2 regions of the Streptomyces sp. NPDC058632 genome follow, and region 2 is predicted to be linked to the other one. Evidence: riboswitches for the same ligand, from Rfam matches in the RefSeq annotation. Region 2 holds a riboswitch; the other holds the start of a gene.
The links. A riboswitch is a leader RNA that binds a small molecule or an ion and turns the genes downstream of it on or off. The one in region 2 is predicted to bind thiamine pyrophosphate.
Positions count from the first base shown of each region.

Region 1: another riboswitch for thiamine pyrophosphate. It lies ahead of thiC (phosphomethylpyrimidine synthase ThiC); the one in region 2 lies ahead of ACFWVE_RS05445 (thiamine ABC transporter substrate binding subunit).

Region 1 is NZ_JBHXQZ010000058.1:16,351-23,389, forward strand. It holds gene ACFWVE_RS21880 (VWA domain-containing protein) at 1-799, opposite strand, end outside; gene thiC (phosphomethylpyrimidine synthase ThiC) at 899-2,713, opposite strand; TPP riboswitch at 2,706-2,896, opposite strand; gene ACFWVE_RS21890 (YibE/F family protein) at 3,170-4,696, shown strand; gene ACFWVE_RS21895 (SsgA family sporulation/cell division regulator) at 4,873-5,307, opposite strand; gene ACFWVE_RS21900 (IclR family transcriptional regulator C-terminal domain-containing protein) at 5,405-6,130, opposite strand; gene ACFWVE_RS21905 (DUF5326 family protein) at 6,433-6,645, opposite strand; gene ACFWVE_RS21910 (cupin domain-containing protein) at 6,821-7,039, opposite strand, start outside.
Region 2 is NZ_JBHXQZ010000008.1:55,342-62,380, forward strand. It holds gene rpsB (30S ribosomal protein S2) at 1-306, shown strand, start outside; gene tsf (translation elongation factor Ts) at 467-1,312, shown strand; gene pyrH (UMP kinase) at 1,503-2,258, shown strand; gene frr (ribosome recycling factor) at 2,440-2,997, shown strand; gene ACFWVE_RS05435 (phosphatidate cytidylyltransferase) at 3,126-4,133, shown strand; gene rlmN (23S rRNA (adenine(2503)-C(2))-methyltransferase RlmN) at 4,414-5,544, shown strand; TPP riboswitch at 5,593-5,698, shown strand; gene ACFWVE_RS05445 (thiamine ABC transporter substrate binding subunit) at 5,781-6,884, shown strand; gene ACFWVE_RS05450 (ABC transporter permease) at 6,962-7,039, shown strand, end outside.

The DNA of each region.
Region 1 (7,039 bases), on a different contig from region 2:
GCCGCTTGCGCATGTCCACCGGAAGCCGCTCCTCGCCCTTGGTGAGCCGCGGAGCGGCCGACGGCGCAGAGGACGGAACAGGGTGTCCCGGGGCGGAGGCGGCGGGCGCGCCCGAGGGCTGGGACTGGGACGGGGACTGGGGCGGGGACTGGGTGGCGGGTACTGCCGGCGGGACCGGCGGCACCGCGAGGGCGGCAGGAGGCGTCGTCACGCCGGGTGCCGTGGTGGAGCCGTCAGCCGTCGCGGAGGCCGCTGCCGCCGGGGAAGTGTCGTCCACGGTGATGCCGAAGTCGGTGGCCAGCCCGGCGAGCCCCGAGGCGTACCCCTGCCCCACCGCGCGGAACTTCCACTTTCCCTGGCGCCGGTACAGCTCGCCGCCGATGAACGCGGTCTCCGTCCCGGCCACCATGTCGAACCGGGCGATCTCGGCCCCCACGCCGGCGTCGAGCAGCCTGAGCACCAGTCCCGGCACCTGGCCGAACGTCCCGCCGTCGGACGACGCGCACAGCACGATCCGCTCGACGGCCGGTTCCAGCAGACGCAGGTCCACCTCGATCGTGTCGGTCGCGGCGCCGGCGGCGCTCCGCTTCCCCAGGTGCGTCACGGCGTCGGAGGTGTGCCGCGGCTGGTTGTAGAAGACGAAGTCGCCCTCGTCCCGCACCCGCCCGGTCTCCGTGAGCAGCAGAGCCGACGCATCGATGTCGGGCACACCGGCCCCGGCCGCCCAAGCGAGCTCGACGTGCACCGCCTGGGCATCGACGGGAAGGTTGGACCCCTTGCTCATTGATCTCGCTGTCATGGCATCCAGTCTGCCGACCCGTCCTCCCGGGAGGGGAGGGGGCAGGCCCGAACGGCCCGCCCCCTCGTCCTTCCCGTCCGCTCGTTCGTTCAGTACGTCTCAGTCCGCCAACGGCAGGTACACGCGGTTGCCTGCCTCTGCGAACTCCTTCGACTTCCGCAGCATCCCCTCGGCGATCTCCTCGGCCGACACGCCCTCCGCCGAGGTCCCGCCGAACCGCTCCGTGATACTCCGGCTGATCTTCATGGAGCAGAACTTCGGCCCGCACATCGAGCAGAAGTGCGCAGTCTTCGCGGGCTCCGCCGGCAGGGTCGCGTCGTGGAACTCGCGTGCCGTGTCCGGGTCGAGGGCCAGGTTGAACTGATCCTCCCACCGGAACTCGAAACGCGCGTCGGACAGGGCGTCGTCCCACTCCTGCGCCCCCGGATGCCCCTTGGCGAGGTCGGCGGCATGGGCGGCGATCTTGTAGGTGATGACACCGGTCTTGACGTCGTCACGGTCGGGCAGGCCCAGGTGCTCCTTGGGCGTGACGTAGCAGAGCATCGCCGTACCCCACCAGGCGATCATCGCCGCACCGATACCGGAGGTGATGTGGTCGTACGCGGGCGCGACGTCCGTCGTCAGCGGGCCGAGCGTATAGAACGGGGCTTCATCGCAGATCTCCTGCTGGAGTTCGATGTTCTCCTTGATCTTGTGCATCGGGACATGTCCCGGGCCCTCGATCATGGTCTGCACATTCAAATGCCTGGCGACCCGGTTGAGTTCCCCGAGCGTGCGCAACTCCGCGAACTGGGCCTCGTCGTTGGCGTCGGCGATCGAGCCCGGCCGCAGACCGTCGCCGAGCGAGTAGGTGACGTCGTACGCCGCGAGGATCTCGCAGAGTTCCTCGAAGTTCTCGTACAGGAACGACTCCTTGTGGTGCGCCAGGCACCATGCCGCCATGATCGAGCCGCCGCGCGAGACGATGCCCGTCTTGCGGTGGGCGGTGAGCGGCACATACGCCAGCCGTACGCCCGCGTGGACCGTCATGTAGTCCACGCCCTGTTCGGCCTGTTCGACGACCGTGTCCTTGTAGATCTCCCAGGTCAGCTCCTCGGCCCTGCCGTCGACCTTCTCCAGTGCCTGGTAGAGCGGCACTGTCCCGATGGGGACGGGGGAGTTGCGCAGCACCCACTCCCGGGTGGTGTGGATGTTGCGGCCGGTGGACAGGTCCATGACCGTGTCGGCACCCCACCGGGTCGCCCAGGTCATCTTCTCCACCTCCTCCTCGATGGAGGAGGTCACCGCGGAGTTGCCGATGTTGGCGTTGACTTTCACCAGAAACCGTTTGCCGATGATCATCGGCTCGATCTCCGGATGGTTGACATTGGCAGGCAGCACCGCGCGGCCTGCCGCGATCTCCTCACGCACGACCTCCGGCGACACGTTCTCCCGGATGGCCACGTACTCCATCTCGGGCGTGATCTCGCCGCGGCGTGCGTACGCCAACTGTGTGACCGCCCCGCCCGCGCGGCCCCGGCGCGGCTGACGTGGCCGGCCGGGGAACACCGCGTCGAGATTGCGCAGTCCACCGCGTGGCGAGGTGTGCTTGATCCCGTCGTCCTCGGGGCGGACCGGACGACCCGCGTATTCCTCGGTGTCACCGCGCGCGATGACCCAGTTCTCCCGCAGCGGCGCCAGCCCTCTGCGCACATCGGTGTCGACCAGGGGGTCGGTGTACGGGCCCGATGTGTCGTACAGCGTGACCGACTGCCCGTTGGTGAGGTGCACCTGACGGACCGGCACCCGCAGGTCGGGGCGTGTGCCCTCGACATACACCTTGTGCCAGCCGATGGACTTCCCGTCCTCCTCCCGCACCGACGCTTCCGTCGGATCCTGGGTGGAGGCAGGCGTGCGTGCGTCCTTGTTGGTCATGAGACCTACTCCCTACGCCGGCATTACCCGGTAACAGGTTCAGCGGTCGACGCAGCGGCTTCCGTCCGTCGGCGTTCCGTGTGAAACATCACTCGGACAACGGTGATGTTTCATGTGAAACGTCGCTGGGACAGAGGTCAGCGCCCTCTCAGCCCGGTGCTCCGAGCTCCCGCGTGTACAAAAGGTGCCTCCACGCTAGCGGGAATTCTGGCGCGGTGAACAGAGGGCCCTCGTTGTTCTTGCGATGATCGGGCGGTGACCTCGACGCAGCCTCCCCCGTACCCGCCGCCCGAACCACCCCGCGGCTCCGGCGCCCGAACCGGCGGCGACCGTGGCAGAGGGCCCGCGCCCGACAACGGCCTGAACCGTGGGGAGGACCAGGGAGACGGTCCCGGCTCCGGAGGCTGGTTCGGGCATGGACACGATCCCGGCGAGGCACCTGCGGCACAGAGCCACCTGCCCGGCCGGGTCCCGGCTCACGGGCCGAGGCAGGGCCGGGGAGGGCAAGGCCGAGCCCGCGGCCAGGATCACGGTCCGGGTCATGACCACAGACCGGACCCCGGTGGCGGGGGCCGCGGGCGTGGCCCGAACTCCGGTGACGGACCGAACTCGGGCGGTGGACACGGCGGTCCGCCTCCAGGCGACGGCGGGCACCAGCACAGTCCGGGCTCCGATGGCGGGAACGGCCACGGGCACAGTCACAGCCACGGCCCGGCCGCCCCTGTCTCGAAGCACCTGCGCAAGGTCATCGCGGCGGTCCTCATCCCGTTCGGCGCTGCGGTGCTGATCGGTCTCGCGGTGCTGTGGCCGGGTGGCGCACCCGGCCACGAACGCACCGGTGTCGGCTTCGACCGGCAGACGCAGCAGGCCACGGTCACCAAGGTGGACGAGGTGAGCTGTTCGTCCGTCAACGCGTCCGGAGGCGTCCCGACCGGCGACACCTCGACGGCCGAGGGATCCTCCGCGCAGCAGCAGGCGGACGGCACGTGCAAGAAGGCGACGATCAGGGTCGACACCGGCGACGATGTGGGCCGCACCTTCACCGAGATCGTGCAGCCGGACCAGTCACGGCAGCTGAGCGAAGGCCAGGAGGTCGTGGTCGCCTACGAGCCCTCCGCTCCGAGGGATCTCCAGTACTCGGTCGCCGATGTGAACCGGCGCGTGCCGCTGGCCCTGCTCGCCGGTATCTTCGCGGTCGCCGTCGTGGTCGTCGGACGGCTGCGCGGTGTGATGGCACTGGTCGCACTGGCGGTCAGCTTCCTGGTGCTGAACTTCTTCATCCTGCCCGCGATCCTGCAGGGATCGAACCCCTTGGCCGTGGCGGTGGTGGGGGCGAGCGCCATCATGCTGCAAGCCCTGTATCTCTGCCACGGACTGTCGGCACGCACCTCCGTGGCGGTGCTCGGCACCCTGATCTCGCTGCTGCTGATCGGCATTCTGGGCTCGGTCTTCATCAGCTGGGCAGCGCTGACCGGCGACACCGACGACAACACCGGGCTGATCCACGGCCTCTACCCCGACATCGACATGAGCGGTCTGCTGCTGGCCGGCATCATCATCGGATCACTCGGTGTGCTCGACGACGTGACGGTCACGCAGACGTCGGCCGTCTGGGAACTGCACGAGGCCAACCCGTCGATGGGCCGGCGCGGACTGTATCGCGCGGGCATCCGCATCGGCCGCGACCACATCGCGTCCGTCGTCAACACCCTGGTCCTCGCCTACGCGGGCGCCGCGCTGCCCTTGCTGCTGCTGTTCTCCATCGCACAGAGCAGTGTGGGGACGGTCGCCAACAGCGAGCTGGTGGCGCAGGAGATCGTGCGTACGCTGATCGGCTCGATCGGTCTGGTCGCCTCGGTGCCGGTCACCACGGCGCTGGCCGCCCTGGTGGTCTCGGCCGACCGTCCGACGGCTCAGGCGGCCGAGGAAGGCGTCCGGGCGGCTCCGGCACGCGGCGGGCGGGGCAGGCGCCGCAAGCACTGACCCGTTGCGCCGGACCGCACCGTCGGCTCGTGACCGTCCGCGGTCCCTCCCCCGGCGACCCGCCCTCCGACAGCCGGCCACCAGGGCGGCCCGGTCCCCGTTGCGGAAGCGTTCCTGCACGGTGCGGCGGAACGTGCTGGCTCGTTCCGCCACCGGCTACCCGGTGGCGGAACGCTTCACCCGGCGCCCTGCTCCGCCAGGATGCGGTCCAACGCATCGTCGAGATGGGCGTCGAAGTCGGCGAGCGCCCCTTCCTGGCCCAGCGGCACCAATTTGTCGGTGCGGTCGAGGAAGGCCACGAGCGGCGCCGTCGACGAGCGGAACAGCGCGTGGTCACCGCCGACCTGAAGCCGGATCAACACCTCGCCCAGGGCGTCGGGGTCGACCGGCGATACGCGTACGTCACCCTCGCCGCATGGTCTGCCCACGCCGTCGATCAGCAGCTCCCGGCCGAACGCCCAGGTCACCGGCGCGTCACCGGGAAGATGGAAGGTCAGCCGTACGGCGTAGGGATCACAGGTGTCGTAGCGGAGCTCCACCGGGATACGGAAGGACAGCTCCTCCGACACGAGAAAGCTCATCATGACCTCTGCCTGCACGGACTCGCGCATCGCCTACCCCGTCTTCGCTACGGACCGGCCGGGAATGGACCCCTGGCACTAGGTGAATCTTGCTCAACGTACACGGTAAATCACAAGGAGTAAGTTTTCAGATGCTGATAGAGAGCGCCAACGGCCCCAGCAGACGGCCCACTTCCGTCTGCAACTGCTGGGCGGCAGGGCGCAGCCGGTGGACCTGATGCACCGGCAGAGAGACGGCGACCGTCGCGGCCGTGGCACCGGCTGTGATGGGGACGGCCGCGCACACCGTGCCCAGCGCGTACTCCTGACGCGCGAACACCGGCTCCATGCGACGCGTCCGCTCCAGACGCCGGAGCAGGCTGTGCCCGTCGCGCACGGTGTACGGCGTGACAGGCTGCACGGGGTAGCGGTCGAGGTGGTCCCGGCGGGCGGCCTCGTCGAGCTGGGAGAGCAAGCACTGCCCGATGGCGTGCGCATGACCGGTCGCGCGGAAATCGGCCCGTTCCTGGACCGCGGGATGGCCCGGGGTGTCGGAGACGCACACCAGGTCGATCTCGCCCTCGTGGTACACCGCGTAGTAGACGGGAGCCCTGATCGCGTCACGCCAGCGCGCGAGCGCGTCGACAATCGTGCTGCGACGTTTCTGCGGGGCTCCGGTACTGGTCAGCCGCTCGGCCGCGTCGCCGAGGAAGAACAGCCCCTTGTCGCGGCGCAGATAGCCCTCGTGCACCAGGGTGCGCAGCAGGTGGTAGGCCGTGGGAAGCGCCAGCCCCGTCTCTCGGGCCAGCTGTTTGGCCGGGGCCCCGCACTCGTGCCCCGCGACGGACTCCAGCAGACGCATCGCGCGTTGCACCGAGCCGATGAGGGTCGCGGTGGGCGCCGGCTCGGACGCCGCCCGCGCACGGGGCTGGCAGGGAACGGCGGACAGATGTGCGGGGACAGTGGCAGCCGTGGCCAAGGGTCACTCCCGGAGCGAGGGGGCAGCCCGTGCGGGGGAACACGGGTGGGGGTGTACGCCGCTCGCGGGGATCGTCCCCGCATGGCTTTCCGGACTCTAACCGTCTGTCACCGCGGACAGACGGTCCGTCCGGGAAACTTCCCCCGCCCGAGGGAACCGGCGCCGGCTGTCACCGCTTCACCGGCTCCCCGTGGGGCTCACCAGTCGCCGCGTGACGTCGAACTCGACGTGAACTTCCGTACGACGTAGATGAGTCCGCCGACCAGGGCGACGAAGACCAGCACCTTGAAGAGCAGCCCGATCACGAAGCCGACCACGCTGGCTATCAGGCCGCCGAACACGACCAGGGCGATGACGGGCACCGCGATCCACTTCACCCACCACGGCAGTCCCATGTAGATCTCTCGCATCGCCTTCGTCCTTACCTGCTCCGCCCGTCTCGTACCGGGTCGCGTGAATGATGTCCTGCACTCGATGCTAGGGCGGCAGGAGCCCTGCCGGGGGCCTCGGATCCCTTGTCCGCCCCTGAGCGGTCCCCTAGGGAACCCCGAGACCGCAGCTCAGCTCTCGGCCGGAAACCGCAGCTCAGCTCTCGGGCGGAGAGAACACCACCAGGACCCTCAGGTCCTCACTGATGTGGTGGAACTTGTGCGCGACACCGGCCGGCACGTACACGATGCTGCCGCGGGCCACCTGCGTGGTCTCCATGCCGACGGTGATGGCCGCCCTGCCGCTGACGACGAAGTACACCTCGTCCTGGCCGTGCGGCTGCTGCGGATCCTGCCCGCCCGCGTCCAGGGCGTA
Region 2 (7,039 bases):
GTGATCGCCGACGCGGTCGCCGAGGGCCTCATCTCCCGCTCCGGTGTCGCCACCGAGGGCAAGGGCGAGAAGGCCGCCAACGAGCCCCTCGCCGAGTGGGAGCGCGACCTGCTCGAGGGTGAGAAGAAGGCCGACGAGACCCCGGCCGCCGCCGAGGCCGAGAAGCCGGCCGAGGCCGCCGAGGCGGAGGCCCCCGCGGCCGACGCTCCGGCCGCCGAGGCTCCGGCCGCCGCCGAGGCCGAGAAGCCGGCCGAGGAGGCCCCCGCGGCCGACGCCGCTCCGGCCGCCGAGGCCGACCAGGCCTGACCTGCCCGTCCGGGCTGATGACGGCGGGAGCGGGTGACATGAAGTCCGCTCCCGCCGTCCACCCTTAGGTGCGCGGCGCGTCACGGTCCTCCCGCTCACTGAGCACCGAAGACCCCGCAGATCTCCGATTCTCCAGACTTCGAGGAAGACTCACAGACTCATGGCGAACTACACCGCCGCCGACGTCAAGAAGCTCCGGGAGCTCACCGGCGCCGGCATGATGGACTGCAAGAAGGCGCTGGACGAGGCCGAGGGCAACGTCGAGAAGGCCGTCGAGGCGCTCCGTATCAAGGGCCAGAAGGGCGTCGCCAAGCGCGAGGGCCGCTCCGCCGAGAACGGCGCCGTGGTCTCGATCATCGCCGACGACAACTCCTCCGGCGTCCTCGTCGAGCTGAAGTGCGAGACGGACTTCGTCGCCAAGGGCGAGAAGTTCCAGGCCGTGGCCACCGCCATCGCCGAGCACGTCACCAAGTCCTCCCCGGCCGACATCGAGGCGCTCCTCGCCTCCGAGATCGAGGCCGGCAAGACCGTTCAGGCGTACGTCGACGAGGCCAACGCCAACCTGGGCGAGAAGATCGTCCTGGACCGCTTCGCCCAGTTCACCGACGGCTACGTGACGGCGTACATGCACCGCACGATGCCCGACCTGCCCCCGCAGATCGGTGTTCTCGTCGAGCTCGACAAGCAGACCGACGAGAGCGCCGCGGTCGCCAAGGGCGTCGCCCAGCACATCGCCGCCTTCGCGCCGAAGTACCTCTCCAAGGAGGACGTGCCGGCCGAGGTCGTCGAGACCGAGCGCCGCGTCGCCGAGGAGACCACCCGCGCGGAGGGCAAGCCCGAGGCCGCCCTGCCGAAGATCGTCGAGGGTCGCCTCAACGGCTTCTTCAAGGACGCCACGCTGCTGGGCCAGCCCTACGCGCTGGACAACAAGAAGTCCGTCCAGAAGGTTCTCGACGAGGCCGGTGTCACCCTGAAGCGCTTCACGCGCATCAAGGTCGGCATCTGAGTCCGTACCGCGACGGACGCGCGACCCCTATAGGGTCGTCAGCAGTCGTTCGGACACGCCGTCACGCACGCTCGCGTGCCGGACGACAGCAGATCTGACGAGGAGGCCATTGCCGCATGGGATGCGTCGTACACCCCACCGGCAGTGGCCTCCTTCGTATGTGCAACAGGTGAAAGAGGCGGGATCCCCGATGACCAAGGCTGAGAAGAGCGACGACGGCACCGTGCACGGACGGTTTCTGCTGAAGCTGTCCGGCGAGGCCTTCTCCGGTGGCGGGGGCCTGGGCGTCGACCCCGACGTGGTGCACGCCATCGCACGCGAGATCGCGGCGGTCGTCCGTGACGGCGCGCAGATCGCCATCGTCATCGGCGGCGGCAACTTCTTCCGCGGCGCGGAACTCCAGCAGCGCGGCATGGACCGGGCCCGCTCGGACTACATGGGCATGCTCGGCACCGTGATGAACTGCCTCGCGCTCCAGGACTTCCTGGAGAAGGTGGGCGTGGACTGCAGGGTCCAGACCGCCATCACCATGGGCCAGGTCGCCGAGCCCTACATCCCGCTGCGGGCCGTACGACACCTGGAGAAGGGACGCGTGGTCATCTTCGGCGCCGGCATGGGCATGCCGTACTTCTCCACCGACACCACCGCCGCCCAGCGCGCCCTGGAGATCGACGCCGAGGCACTGCTGATGGGCAAGAACGGCGTGGACGGGGTCTACGACTCCGACCCGAAGGCCAACCCCGACGCGGTGAAGTTCGACCACCTCGGGTACGGCGAGGTCATCACACGTGATCTGAAGGTCGCCGACGCCACGGCCGTCACCCTGTGCCGCGACAACAAGCTCCCCATCGTCGTCTTCGAACTGCTGGCGGAGGGCAATATCGCGCGCGCCGTCAAGGGTGAGAAGATCGGCACGCTGGTGGGTGACCCGACGTACCGGAAGTGACCGGACCACAAGCACCCGTCCGAGGGGCGACACCTCCGGGGGACGGACGGGACGGACCGGGCCGGGGGATGGACAATGTCCCACCGGTCGGGAACCGTGCAGGAAGAAGACGCGACGCAGCCGGCCGTTGCCCCGACAGGGAACCGCGGCCGGGCCTACTCAAGACACGCAGGAGCAAGTGGTGATCGAAGAGACCCTCCTCGAAGCCGAGGAGAAGATGGAGAAGGCCGTCGTGGTCGCCAAGGAGGACTTCGCCGCGATCCGCACCGGCCGTGCGCACCCGGCGATGTTCAACAAGATCGTGGCCGACTACTACGGCGCGCCGACGCCGATCAACCAGCTGGCCTCGTTCTCCGTGCCCGAGCCGCGCATGGCCGTGGTGACGCCGTTCGACAAGAGCGCGCTGCGCAACATCGAGCAGGCGATCCGCGACTCCGACCTGGGAGTCAACCCGAGCAACGACGGCAACATCATCCGCGTGGTGTTTCCCGAGCTGACCGAGGAGCGCCGCCGCGACTACATCAAGGTGGCCAAGGCCAAGGCCGAGGACGCCAAGGTCTCCATCCGTTCCGTGCGCCGCAAGGCCAAGGACGCCATCGACAAGATGATCAAGGATGGCGAGGTCGGCGAGGACGAGGGACGCCGTGCGGAGAAGGAGCTCGACGACACCACCGCGAAGTACGTCGCCCAGGTGGACGAGCTCCTGAAGCACAAGGAAGCGGAACTGCTCGAGGTCTGATGAACGACTCTTCCTGGGGGGCGCCGCCACAGGCCGGGTACTGGGGGCCGCCCGACCAGGGGCCCGTCCAGGAAGCCGGCCCGGCGGGTTCCCCGTACGATGCGCACTACGCGCAGCAGACTCGCCCCATGCCCATCGTGCCCGACGAACCCGAACACGGCGGTGACCAGGACGCGGATCAGGGGGCTGCTCGGCTGAGCGGCTCCCTGTTCCGAGACGAGACGACGCGGGCGCGCCCCCACCTCGGGGAGATGCCGTACCACCCGCAGAATCCGGAGTCCATGTCCGACGCCCCGCAGCCGGTGCCCCCACCGCGGAAGAAGACCGCGGGGCGTGATCTGGGTGCTGCGATAGGTGTCGGCGTCGGCCTCTGTGCGCTGGTCGTCGTCTCGTTGTTCATCGTGAAGGCCGTCTTCGTCGGCGTTGTCGCCGTCGCCATAGTGGTGGGCCTGCGGGAGCTGACGAAGCGGCTCGAGGAGCGCAAGGGCATCAAGGCGCCGTTCGTGCCGCTCGCGGCCGGCGGGGCGGCCATGATCGTCTCCGGGTACGTCTGGGGCAGCGACGGCGCCTGGATGGCCGTGGCGCTCACCGCGCTGGCGGTGCTGGTCTGGCGGATGGCCCAGCCGCCCGAGAACTACCTCAGGGATGTCACGGCGGGGGTCTTCGCCGCGTTCTACGTGCCGTTCCTGGCGACCTTCGTGTCGATGATGCTGGCCGCGGACGACGGGTCCTGGCGGGTGCTGACGTTCATAGTGATCACGGTCGTCGCCGACACCGGCGCGTACGCCGTCGGCTGGCGGTTCGGCACGCACAAGCTCGCCCCGCGCATCAGCCCCGGCAAGACCCGCGAGGGCCTGCTGGGCGCGGTCGGGTTCGCCATGGTGGCGGGCGCACTGTGCATGCAGTTCCTGATCGAAGGCGGCACCTGGTGGCAGGGGCTGCTGCTCGGCCTCGCGGTCTCGGTCAGCGCCACCCTCGGCGACCTGGGTGAATCCATGATCAAGCGGGACCTCGGCATCAAGGACATGGGCACACTGCTCCCGGGGCACGGCGGCATCATGGACCGGCTGGACTCGCTGCTGCCGACGGCGCCGGTGGTGTGGTTGCTGTTGGTGGTGTTCGTCGGCTCGGGGTGAGGGAAGGCCACGGTGCCGCGCGGCGGTAGCCGCACGTGGGTACGGTATGGACCGGCTGGACTCGCTGCTGCCGACGGCGCCGGTGGTGTGGTTGCTGTTGGTGATCTTCGTCGGCTCGGGTTGACGGTCATCAGGTACGCTGGAAGGGCCTGCGGCACTGGCTGCGGGCCCTTTTCACATTCCCCCGCCGATGCGGGGGTGTCCCGACGGTACGGCCATGCCGGAGCCAGGAGACCTGAGCCCTCCCCGCCGATACGGGGGTGCCGTAGGACCCGTCGTCATGAGGAGTTGCCCGACCGTGGCCCGTCCTGCTCCCGGTGAGCTCGCCTTCGTCGCCCCCCGCGGAGCGAAGAAGCCGCCGCGGCACCTTGCCGACCTCACGCCCGCCGAGCGCAAGGAGGCGGTCGCAGCGGCCGGTGAGAAGCCGTTCCGGGCGAAGCAGCTCTCGCAGCACTACTTCGCGCGGTACGCGCACGACCCGGAGCAGTGGACCGACATTCCCGCCGGTTCCCGGTCCAAGCTGCAGGAGGTGCTGCTTCCGGAGCTGATGTCGGTGGTCCGGCATCTGTCCACCGACCAGGGCACCACCCGCAAGACGCTGTGGAAGCTGTTCGACGGGACGCTCGTCGAGTCGGTGCTCATGCGCTACCCGGACAGGGTGACGATGTGCATCAGCTCGCAGGCGGGCTGCGGCATGAACTGCCCGTTCTGCGCGACCGGGCAGGCCGGTCTCGACCGGAACCTGTCCACCGCGGAGATCGTGCACCAGATCGTGGACGGGATGCGGTCGCTGCGGGACGGGGAGGTCCCCGGTGGGCCGGCGCGGCTGAGCAACATCGTCTTCATGGGGATGGGCGAGCCGCTCGCCAACTACAACCGGGTCGTCGGCGCCATCCGCCGCCTGACCGACCCCGAGCCGGACGGTCTCGGGCTGTCCCAGCGCGGGATCACCGTGTCGACGGTCGGGCTCGTGCCGGCGATCAACCGGTTCTCCGACGAGGGCTTCAAGTGCCGCCTCGCCATCTCCCTGCACGCGCCCGACGACGAACTGCGCGACACCCTCGTCCCCGTGAACACGCGGTGGAAGGTGCGCGAGGTCCTGGACTCCGGGTTCGAGTACGCGGCCAGGTCCGGGCGGCGGCTGTCCATCGAGTACGCGCTGATCCGGGACATCAACGACCAGGCGTGGCGCGGTGACCGGCTCGGGCGGCTGCTGAAGGGCAAGCCCGTGCACGTCAACCTCATCCCGCTCAACCCGACGCCCGGCTCCAAGTGGACCGCCTCGCGGCCCGAGGACGAGAAGGCGTTCGTGGACGCGATCGCCTCGCACGGTGTGCCGGTGACGATCCGGGACACCCGTGGACAGGAGATCGACGGGGCCTGCGGTCAGCTCGCCGCGAGCGAGCGGTAACCTGACCGGCACAGGAACAACAACTGCATACCGGGCCATCACACGTTCATATTCCGACAGGGGAGCGCCACAGCGCTGAGAGTGCGGCATCGGCCGCAGACCCTCCGAACCTCGCCCAGGTCATTCTGGGTAGGGAGATCGGTCATCACTCGAGCTGTTGCGCCCTGCCCGGGACACCCGCAGGGGTCCCGGGCAGGGCCGCGTCTCTTCCTGGTCACCCCCAGGAGGAAATACCGGTGAACATCACCAAGAAGGTCACGAGCCTGGCCGTAGGGCTGGGTCTGGTCACACTGTCCGCCTGTGGTTCCTCGTCCGACGGGTCGGACGGCTCCGGCGGCGACGGCCGAAGCGGCGGCGGTTCGAAGACCGTCACGCTCGTCAGCCACAACTCGTGGGCCGCGTCCGAGGACGTCGTCGCGGCCTTCGAGAAGCAGACCGGCTACCGGCTGAAGGTCCTGGAGGACGGCGACGCCGGGCAGGCCGTCAACAAGGCGATCCTGACCAAGGACAACCCCCAGGGCGACGTCTTCTTCGGCGTCGACAACACCCTGCTGTCCCGCGCCCTCGACAACGGGCTGTTCCAGCCGTACGAGGCGAAGGGCTCCGACCTCGTCCTTCCCGAGTACCGCGCCGACGAGGACAAGCACCGGGTCACCCCCGTCGACACCGGTGACGTCTGCGTCAACTACGACAAGGCATGGTTCGAGGAGCGCGACCTGGCCCCGCCGCGGACCTTCGACGACCTGGCCGAGCCCGCGTACAAGGACCTGCTCGTCACGTCGAACGCCTCCACCTCCTCGCCCGGCCTCGGCTTCGTCCTCGGCACCGCCGCCAAGTACGGCGACGAGAACTGGCAGGACTACTGGAAGAAGCTCAAGGCCAATGGCGTGAAGGTGGTCGACGGCTGGGAGCAGGCCTACAACGAGGAGTTCTCCGGCTCGGCCGGCGGCAAGCAGGCGGGGGGCGACCGGCCGCTGGTGGTGTCCTACGCCTCCTCGCCGCCCGCCGAGGTGATCTACGCCGACCCGAAGCCGAGGACCGCGCCCACCGGTGTCGCCGACGGCACCTGCTTCCGCCAGGTGGAGTACGCGGGGCTGCTGAGCAACGCGCAGAACCCCGAGGGCGGCAAGGCGCTGCTCGACTTCCTGATCAGCAAGCCGTTCCAGGACGACATGCCGCTCAACATGTTCGTCTACCCGGTGCGGGAGGCCGCCCAGGTGCCCGAGGAGTTCGTGGAGTTCGGACCGCAGGCCGAGAACCCCGAGACCATGGACCCGGCGAAGATCGCCGACCACCGTGACCAGTGGATCAAGTCGTGGACCTCGCTCGTCCTGAAGTGAGCCGTCCTGAAGTGAGCCGTCCCGAAGTGAGCCGGGCCGCGGCGCGGCGGCGCGGGGCCGCGGCCCGGCTCGCCCTGATGGTCTTGCCCGTCGCGTTCTTCGCCGTCTTCTTCGCCCACCCCGTCGCCGCGATCGTCGCACGCGGCCTGAGGGCC